DNA from 2 places in the Bradyrhizobium sp. Leaf396 genome. Region 1 is predicted to be linked to the other one. Evidence: riboswitches for the same ligand, from Rfam matches in the RefSeq annotation. Region 1 holds a riboswitch; the other holds the start of a gene.
The links. Region 1 has a riboswitch for glycine ahead of ASG57_RS33895 (D-amino acid dehydrogenase). Riboswitches for the same ligand answer to the same signal wherever they lie in the genome.

Region 1 (3,819 bases):
CATGAGCTTCTGGCCCATGCCGTCATTCTTGCCCCAGCGCTTCAGCGAGGCGACGCAGTCTTCGGCCGTGACCGGCGCGCCGTCGTGCCACTTCAGGCCGTCGCGCAGGGTGAAGGTGTAGGTGAGCTTGTCGTCGGAGACCTTCCAGTCCGCCATCTGCGGCTGGACCTTGAAGCTTGAATCGGTGGCCAGCAGCGTGTCGTAGACCATATAGCCATGGTCGCGCGTGATGTAGGCCGTGGTGAAGATCGGGTCGATGATGCGGAGATCGGAATGCATCACGGCCGTAATGGTCTTCCCGGCGGCAAGCACGGGCGAGACCAGCGCGGTCGAAAGCGCGACGACCGACAGCGCAAGTTTGGAGGCGAATGCGCGAGGCCCCCGGCGCATGAAGTGAAACATAGAAAGTTCTCCTGACGTGAAACTGTTCAAAGGCAGGCTATTGGTTAAGCATGAGGTTCATTCGTTGGGCGAACTAACTTCATGCAATGCCTTTGTCTTTTCGAGACTTGCAGACCGTGCCGAGCGCGTCAATCCGGTTTCGTTGCAAGCCCTCGCGGCGCGCGCACGGGCTCCACAAAGATCGATTTAGCTCTACAACACCCTCCGCTTGTCCCGCCCCGCGCTGATGCAATGCGCGTTCCACCTTTCGAAGCTTGAGAGACATTAAGATGAATCCTGCCAATCTCCCCTTTGATTCCGAGGCAATGCTCGAGGGCCTGCGCGGCTGGGTCGAATGCGAGAGCCCGACCTGGGACGCAGGTGCGGTGGACCGCATGCTTGATATCGCAGCGCGGGATATGGCGATCATGGGTGCGACGATCGAACGCATCGCCGGCCGGCAGGGTTTTGGCGGCGTCATCCGCGCGCGCTTTCCCCATCCGAAGCAGGGCGAGCCGGGCATCCTGATCGCCGGGCACATGGATACCGTCCACCCGGTCGGCACCATCGAGAAGCTGAAATGGCGGCGCGAGGGTAACAAGTGCTACGGCCCCGGCATCTACGACATGAAGGGCGGCAACTACCTCTCGCTGGAAGCGATCCGGCAACTGGCGCGCGCCTCCTTCACCACGCCGCTGCCGATCACCGTGCTGTTCACGCCGGATGAGGAGGTCGGCACGCCTTCGACCCGCGACATCATCGAGGCTGAGGCCGCGCGCAACAAATACGTGCTGGTGCCGGAGCCCGGCCGTGCCGACAACGGCGTCACCACCGGACGCTACGCCATCGCACGCTTCAATCTCGAGGCGACGGGACGGCCGAGTCACGCCGGTGCCACGCTGTCGGCAGGACGCTCGGCGATCCGCGAGATGGCCCGGCAGATCCTCGCGATCGACGCAATGACGACGGAGGACTGCACCTTCTCGGTCGGTGTCGTCCACGGCGGACAATGGGTCAATTGTGTTGCCACGACCGCGACGGGCGAGGCGCTCTCCATGGCCAAGCGCCAGGCCGATCTCGACCGCGGCGTCGAGAGGATGCTTGCGCTTTCGGGCACCAACAACGACGTCGCCTTCAAGGTCACGCGCGGCGTCACGCGTCCGGTCTGGGAGCCGGATGCCGGCACCATGGCGCTCTATGAGAAGGCGCGCGGCATCGCGAAGTCTCTTGGCATGGAGTTGCCACATGCAAGCTCGGGCGGTGGCTCCGACGGCAACTTCACCGGTGCCATGGGAATCCCGACGCTCGATGGTCTCGGCGTGCGCGGCGGCAATGGCCACACGCTCGAAGAGTTCATCGAGGTCGAGAGCCTGGTGGAGCGCGGCCGGTTGATGGCCGGGCTGCTGGCGACGTTAGAATAAATTGAATCAACTTTGCACTGCACAATGCATTGGCAGTCGCGGTCGAAATTTAGCCTTGTCTAAAAATGAGGCGTATCGTACTGCTCGGCCGTCCACGCGACGATGCGGGAGAGATCGCGACGAAGGTTCTAAGCCTTCGTTGCGGCGCCGACGGAGCAACCGCCCCGGAAACTCTCAGGCAAAAGGACCGTTTCGTCAGGACGATCTGGAGAGAGGCGGCGCGATTTCAGGCAATCGCGACGTCCACCGAAGGGGATAGTCCGTTGCGAGATCCGCAGCGGATCAAGCTCTCAGGTAACCGTGACAGATGGGGCGCCGCCAACGGCCTTTCGGCCGGCGGTTAGCCGACTCTAAACACGGGAGCCCCGAACCTCATCATGACTCATCTCGCCATCATCGGCGCCGGCATTACCGGCGTCACGACCGCCTATGCCCTGCTCGAACGCGGCTACAAGGTGACGGTGCTCGACAGGCACCGCTACGCTGCGATGGAGACGTCCTTTGCGAATGGCGGACAGCTCTCCGCCAGCAATGCCGAGGTGTGGAACAGCACCGCGACGATCCTGAAGGGCCTGCGCTGGATGTTTCGGCGCGACGCGCCGCTGCTGATGAACCCGCGGCCGAACTGGCACAAATATTCGTGGATGAGCGAGTTCGTCGCCAATATCGGCAACTACCGGTCCAACACGATCGAGACCACGCGGCTCGCGATCGAAGCGCGCCGGCACCTGTTCGACATCGCGTCGCGCGAGGGCATCGACTTCGATCTCGAACGCCGCGGCATCCTCCACATCTATCGCGACAAGGCCGGCTTCGAATCCGGTCTGCGCGTCAACGCGCTGCTGCAGGAAGGCGGCCTCGACCGCCGCCCGGTGACTCCGGACGAGATCCGCGCGATCGAGCCGACGCTGCGCAACGACTATTATGGCGGCTTCTACACGCCGTCGGATGCCACCGGCGATATCCACAAGTTCACCCGCGGGCTGGCGGAAGCCTGCAAGCGGCGCGGCGCGACCTTCGTTCACGAAGCCAACATCGATTCGATCGCACGTGCCGGCAGCGGCTTCGTCATCGGCTGGGCCGATCTCGCCGCGAGCGATGCCGGCGCGTCGGCCCGCGGCATGCTGAAGGCGGACGGCGTCGTGGTCTGCGCGGGCGTTGCGAGCCGGCACTTCGCCGCCCTGCTCGACGAGCGCGTCAACGTCTATCCGGTGAAGGGCTACTCGATCACCGTGCAGCTCGACACCGCCGAAAGCCGCAACGCCGCCCCGACGGTCAGCCTGCTCGACGAGGCCGCCAAGATCGTCACCAGCCGGCTCGGCGCCGACCGCTTTCGCGTCGCCGGCACCGCCGAGTTCAACGACTTCAACCGCGACATCCGCGCCGACCGCGTGCAGCCGCTGATCGACTGGGTGCGCATCAACTTCCCCGCGGTCGAGACCTCGCGCGTCGTGCCGTGGGCCGGGCTGCGCCCGATGATGCCGAACATGATGCCGGTCGTGCGCGCAGGGCGGATACCGGGGGTCTTCTTCAACACCGGCCACGGCCATCTCGGCTGGACTTTATCGGCGGCGACGGCGCAGATGATTGCCCAGACCATCGACGGTTGGCGCGGACTCAACGCGCCGCCGACGGTACCTTCACTTGGGGTTGAGCGTGAACTACGGCAGGCATCCTGAGTGGCCGGCGCCCGAGACATGCCGTCCTCTTGCTCCAGCGCAAGCCTTGGCACACAATTTGCCCGAGAGGGCGGCGTGTCCGGGCGACCTTTCCAGCCTATGTGGTAGGCATGATAGACACGACAGAGTTCACAGGCGCCCCAGGGCCCCACAAGTTCCGCAGCCGGAGATAGGTGCATGCTAGGTTATCTTGTTCGCCGCGTTCTGGCCGCGGTACCCGTGATGGGCGTGGTCGCCCTGTTCGTGTTCCTGCTGCTGCGGCTGACGCCGGGCGATCCCGCGGCGATTCTCGCCGGCGACAACGCAACGCCGGAACGGCTCGAGCGCATCCGCACCTC
Region 2 (3,819 bases), 130 kb from region 1:
TCAGCACGATTGCACCGGTCTCGCCGGCCTTGAGGCTCGCGACCTCAGCGCCGTCCTTGACCAGCGCGGAGACCACGCCTTCGGCGCTCTCGGTCTCGTAGCCCAGGAACTCTGTCGCACCCAGCTTCTCGCGCAGCGGGAACCAGATCGCCTCGGACGCAGCTTCCCCAGAACCCTTCCACGATTCGCGCGCCTTGGCCTTCTGCCGCTCCATCGCGTCGGTGAACGCCGCCTGATCGACACCGATGCCGCGCGATTTCAGCGCGTCCTGCGTCAGGTCCAGCGGAAAGCCGTAGGTGTCGTAGAGCGTGAAGGCGACGTCGCCGTCGAACATGTCGCCCTTCTTCAGGCCGGCGCTCTTCTCGTCGAGGATGGCGAGGCCGCGCGTCAGCGTCCTGCGGAAGCGGGTCTCCTCCAGCCGCAGCGTTTCCTCGATCAGCTTCTCCGCGCGCATCAGCTCGGGATAGGCCTGGCCCATCTCGCGCACCAGCGCCCAGACCAGCCGGTGCATCAAGGGCTCCTTGGCGCCCAGCAGCTGCGCATGGCGCATCGCGCGGCGCATGATCCGGCGCAGCACATAGCCGCGGCCTTCGTTCGATGGCAGCACGCCATCCGAGACAAGGAAGGCCGAGGAGCGCAGATGGTCGGCGATGACGCGGAACGAGGCCACGGTCTGCTCGTTCGGCCCGGTGCCGAGCGCGGACGACGTCGCATCAATCAGGTTGCGGAACAGGTCGGTCTCGAACACGCTCTCGACGCCCTGGAGGATGCAGGCCATGCGCTCCAGGCCCATGCCGGTGTCGATCGAGGGACGTGGCAAGCCCACGCGCTCCTCCTTCGTCACCTGCTCGTATTGCATGAACACGAGGTTCCAGAATTCGAGGAAGCGGTCGCCGTCCTCTTCCGGCGAGCCCGGAGGCCCGCCCCAGATGTGCTCGCCGCGGTCGATGAAGATCTCCGAGCACGGGCCGCACGGGCCGGTGTCGCCCATCGCCCAGAAATTGTCCGAGGTCGGAATCCGGATGATGCGGTCCTCGGAGAAGCCTGCGATCTTCTTCCACAGGCCCGCCGCCTCGTCGTCGGTGTGATAGACCGTGACCAGCAGCTTGTCCTTCTTCAGCCCGAACTCGGTCGTGATCAGCTTCCAGGCCAGCTCGATCGCGCGCTCCTTGAAATAATCGCCGAACGAGAAATTGCCGAGCATCTCGAAGAAGGTGAGGTGGCGCGCGGTGTAGCCGACATTGTCGAGGTCGTTGTGCTTGCCGCCGGCGCGCACGCACTTCTGCGAGGTGGTGGCGCGCTGATAGGGCCGCTTCTCGACGCCGGTGAAGACGTTCTTGAACTGCACCATGCCCGCATTGGTGAACATCAAGGTGGGGTCGTTGCGCGGCACGAGTGGCGAGGACGGCACGATCTCGTGGCCGTTCTCGGCGAAGAAGTTCAGAAAGGTCGACCTGATCTCGTTGACGCCGCTCATGTTCATCCAATCGGGTGTGCTTGGACCCGCTGTCCTGCCGTCCAAACCTGACGTTTCGGCTGATATCTGCGGGCCAAAGCGCTTTTAGACAAGGCCAGCTTCGCTGTCCAGAAACTGTGCAGAGAGATCAGAGGGTTGCTGCAGGCGCGCAATCCCGTTGAAAGACGCGCGTGTCGCGTTGACAGGCTTGGCCGGCTTGTGGTCTCTACCCATCTGTATCGTACGGCCACGTCGGGAGAGATCGGCTTTAGGCAGCCGGCGCCGAAGGAGCAACCGCCCCGGAAACTCTCAGGCAAAAGGACCGCGTGGCTTTGACAGCATCTGGAAAGAGGCGCCGACGGGCATAAGGCCCGGACTGCGTCCGCCGACGGGATAATACTCTCAGGCACAGCGACAGATGGGGCTTCGACCGGTGTCCTCAGGGAATCCTCCCGGGGGAACCGCCGAGGGCCCCTGTGATGCTAGCGCACGACCAAGACTCCCTGAAGCGTACCCCCCTCTACGATCTCCACGTGTCCCTGGGCGGCAAGATGGTGCCGTTCGCCGGCTATGACATGCCGGTGCAGTACCCCGCGGGCGTGCTGAAGGAGCACCTCCATACCCGCAGCAAAGCCGGCCTGTTCGACGTCTCCCACATGGGCCAGATCGCGCTCCGGCCGAAGTCGGGCAAGGTGGAGGATGCCGCCCGCGCCCTGGAGCGGCTGGTGCCGCAGGACATCGTGGCGATCCCGCCCGGACGCCAGCGCTACGCCCAGTTCACCAATGCGGATGGCGGCATTCTGGACGATCTCATGGTCGCCAATTTCGGCGATCACCTGTTCCTGGTCGTCAACGCCGCCTGCAAGGAGCCGGACGAGGCGCATCTGCGCGCGCATCTCTCCGGTGACTGCGTCATCGATTCGCTTGCCGACCGCGCGCTGATCGCGCTGCAGGGGCCAAAGGCGGAGTCAGCGCTGGCGAAATTGTGTGCAGCGGCTCCTGCCATGACGTTCATGGACGCAGGCCCGCACGAGGTCGCCGGCATCAAGTGTTTCGTCTCGCGGTCCGGCTACACCGGCGAAGACGGGTTCGAGATTTCGGTCCCCGCTGCGGACGCCGAGCGGCTCGCTCGAACGCTGCTCGACGATCCCGACGTGCTGCCCATCGGCCTCGGGGCTCGCGACAGCCTGCGGCTGGAGGCCGGGCTCTGCCTCTACGGCCACGACATCGACACCGCGACCACGCCGGTCGAAGCCGCGCTGGAATGGTCGGTGCAGAAGAGCCGCCGCTCCGGCGGCGCGCGGGCCGGCGGCTTTCCGGGTGCGGAAAGAATCCTCGCCCATTTCGATCAGGGCGCGTCCCGACGCCGCGTCGGCCTCCGTGCCGAAGGCCGCGCGCCGGTGCGCGAAGGCGCGCTGCTGTTTGCGAATGACGCCGGCGGCGAGCCGATCGGCAAGGTCACTTCGGGCGGCTTCGGCCCGAGCCTGAATGCGCCGGTCGCAATGGGCTACGTTCCCGTGGGCCTCGCCGCGCTTGGCACGAAACTGTTCGCCGAGGTGCGCGGCCAGCGCCTTCCCGTGCAGGTCGCGGCCATGCCCTTCGTGAAAAACACCTACAAACGCTGAGGATCAACAATGACCACGACGCTGTACACCTCCGACCACGAATGGCTCGCGATCGACGGCGATATCGCCACCGTCGGCATCACCGACTATGCGCAGCAGCAGCTCGGCGACGTCGTGTTCGTCGAATTGCCCAAGGTCGGCCGCGCGCTGAAGAAGGCCGAAGCCGCCGCCGTCGTGGAGTCGGTCAAGGCCGCGTCCGACGTCTACGCGCCCGTAACGGGTGAGGTGCTGGAGGCCAACGAGGCGCTCGCCGCCGAGCCGGCGCTGGTGAACTCGGACGCGCAGGGCAAGGCCTGGTTCTTCAAGATCAGGATCGCCGACAAGGGCGAGCTCGGCGGCCTCATGGACGAAGCCGCCTACAAGGCGCACACGGCGTAAGGACGATGGAGCAAGCGATGACCGCGCACCGCAAGACCAACGGCGACACCGCCGCCAGTTTCGTTCGCCGCCACATCGGCCCATCGGCGCGCGATGTCACCGCCATGCTTGAGACAGTCAGTGCCAAGAGCGTCGATGCGCTGATGGCGGAAACGCTGCCGGCCTCGATCCGGCAGGCCGCCCCGCTCGATCTCGGCAAGCCGCTCAGCGAGACCGAGGCGATCGCGCACATGACCGAGCTTGCGCGCCGGAACCAGGTCTTCACCTCGCTGATCGGCCAGGGCTATTCCGGCACCATCCTGCCCGCGGTGATCCAGCGCAACATCCTGGAGAACCCGGCCTGGTACACCGCCTACACGC

Region 2: linked by a shared signal. The riboswitch ahead of gcvT (glycine cleavage system aminomethyltransferase GcvT) and the one ahead of ASG57_RS33895 (D-amino acid dehydrogenase) in region 1 are both predicted to bind glycine.

What each region holds. Positions count from the first base shown of each region.
Region 1 is NZ_LMQJ01000065.1:193,417-197,235, forward strand. Features, by position in the region: gene ASG57_RS33880 (ABC transporter substrate-binding protein) at 1-402, opposite strand, end outside; gene ASG57_RS33885 (M20/M25/M40 family metallo-hydrolase) at 672-1,802, shown strand; glycine riboswitch at 1,898-2,002, shown strand; glycine riboswitch at 2,006-2,111, shown strand; gene ASG57_RS33895 (D-amino acid dehydrogenase) at 2,180-3,481, shown strand; gene ASG57_RS33900 (ABC transporter permease) at 3,659-3,819, shown strand, end outside.
Region 2 is NZ_LMQJ01000065.1:325,918-329,736, forward strand. Features, by position in the region: gene alaS (alanine--tRNA ligase) at 1-1,477, opposite strand, end outside; glycine riboswitch at 1,700-1,790, shown strand; gene gcvT (glycine cleavage system aminomethyltransferase GcvT) at 1,936-3,081, shown strand; gene gcvH (glycine cleavage system protein GcvH) at 3,091-3,459, shown strand; gene gcvP (aminomethyl-transferring glycine dehydrogenase) at 3,477-3,819, shown strand, end outside.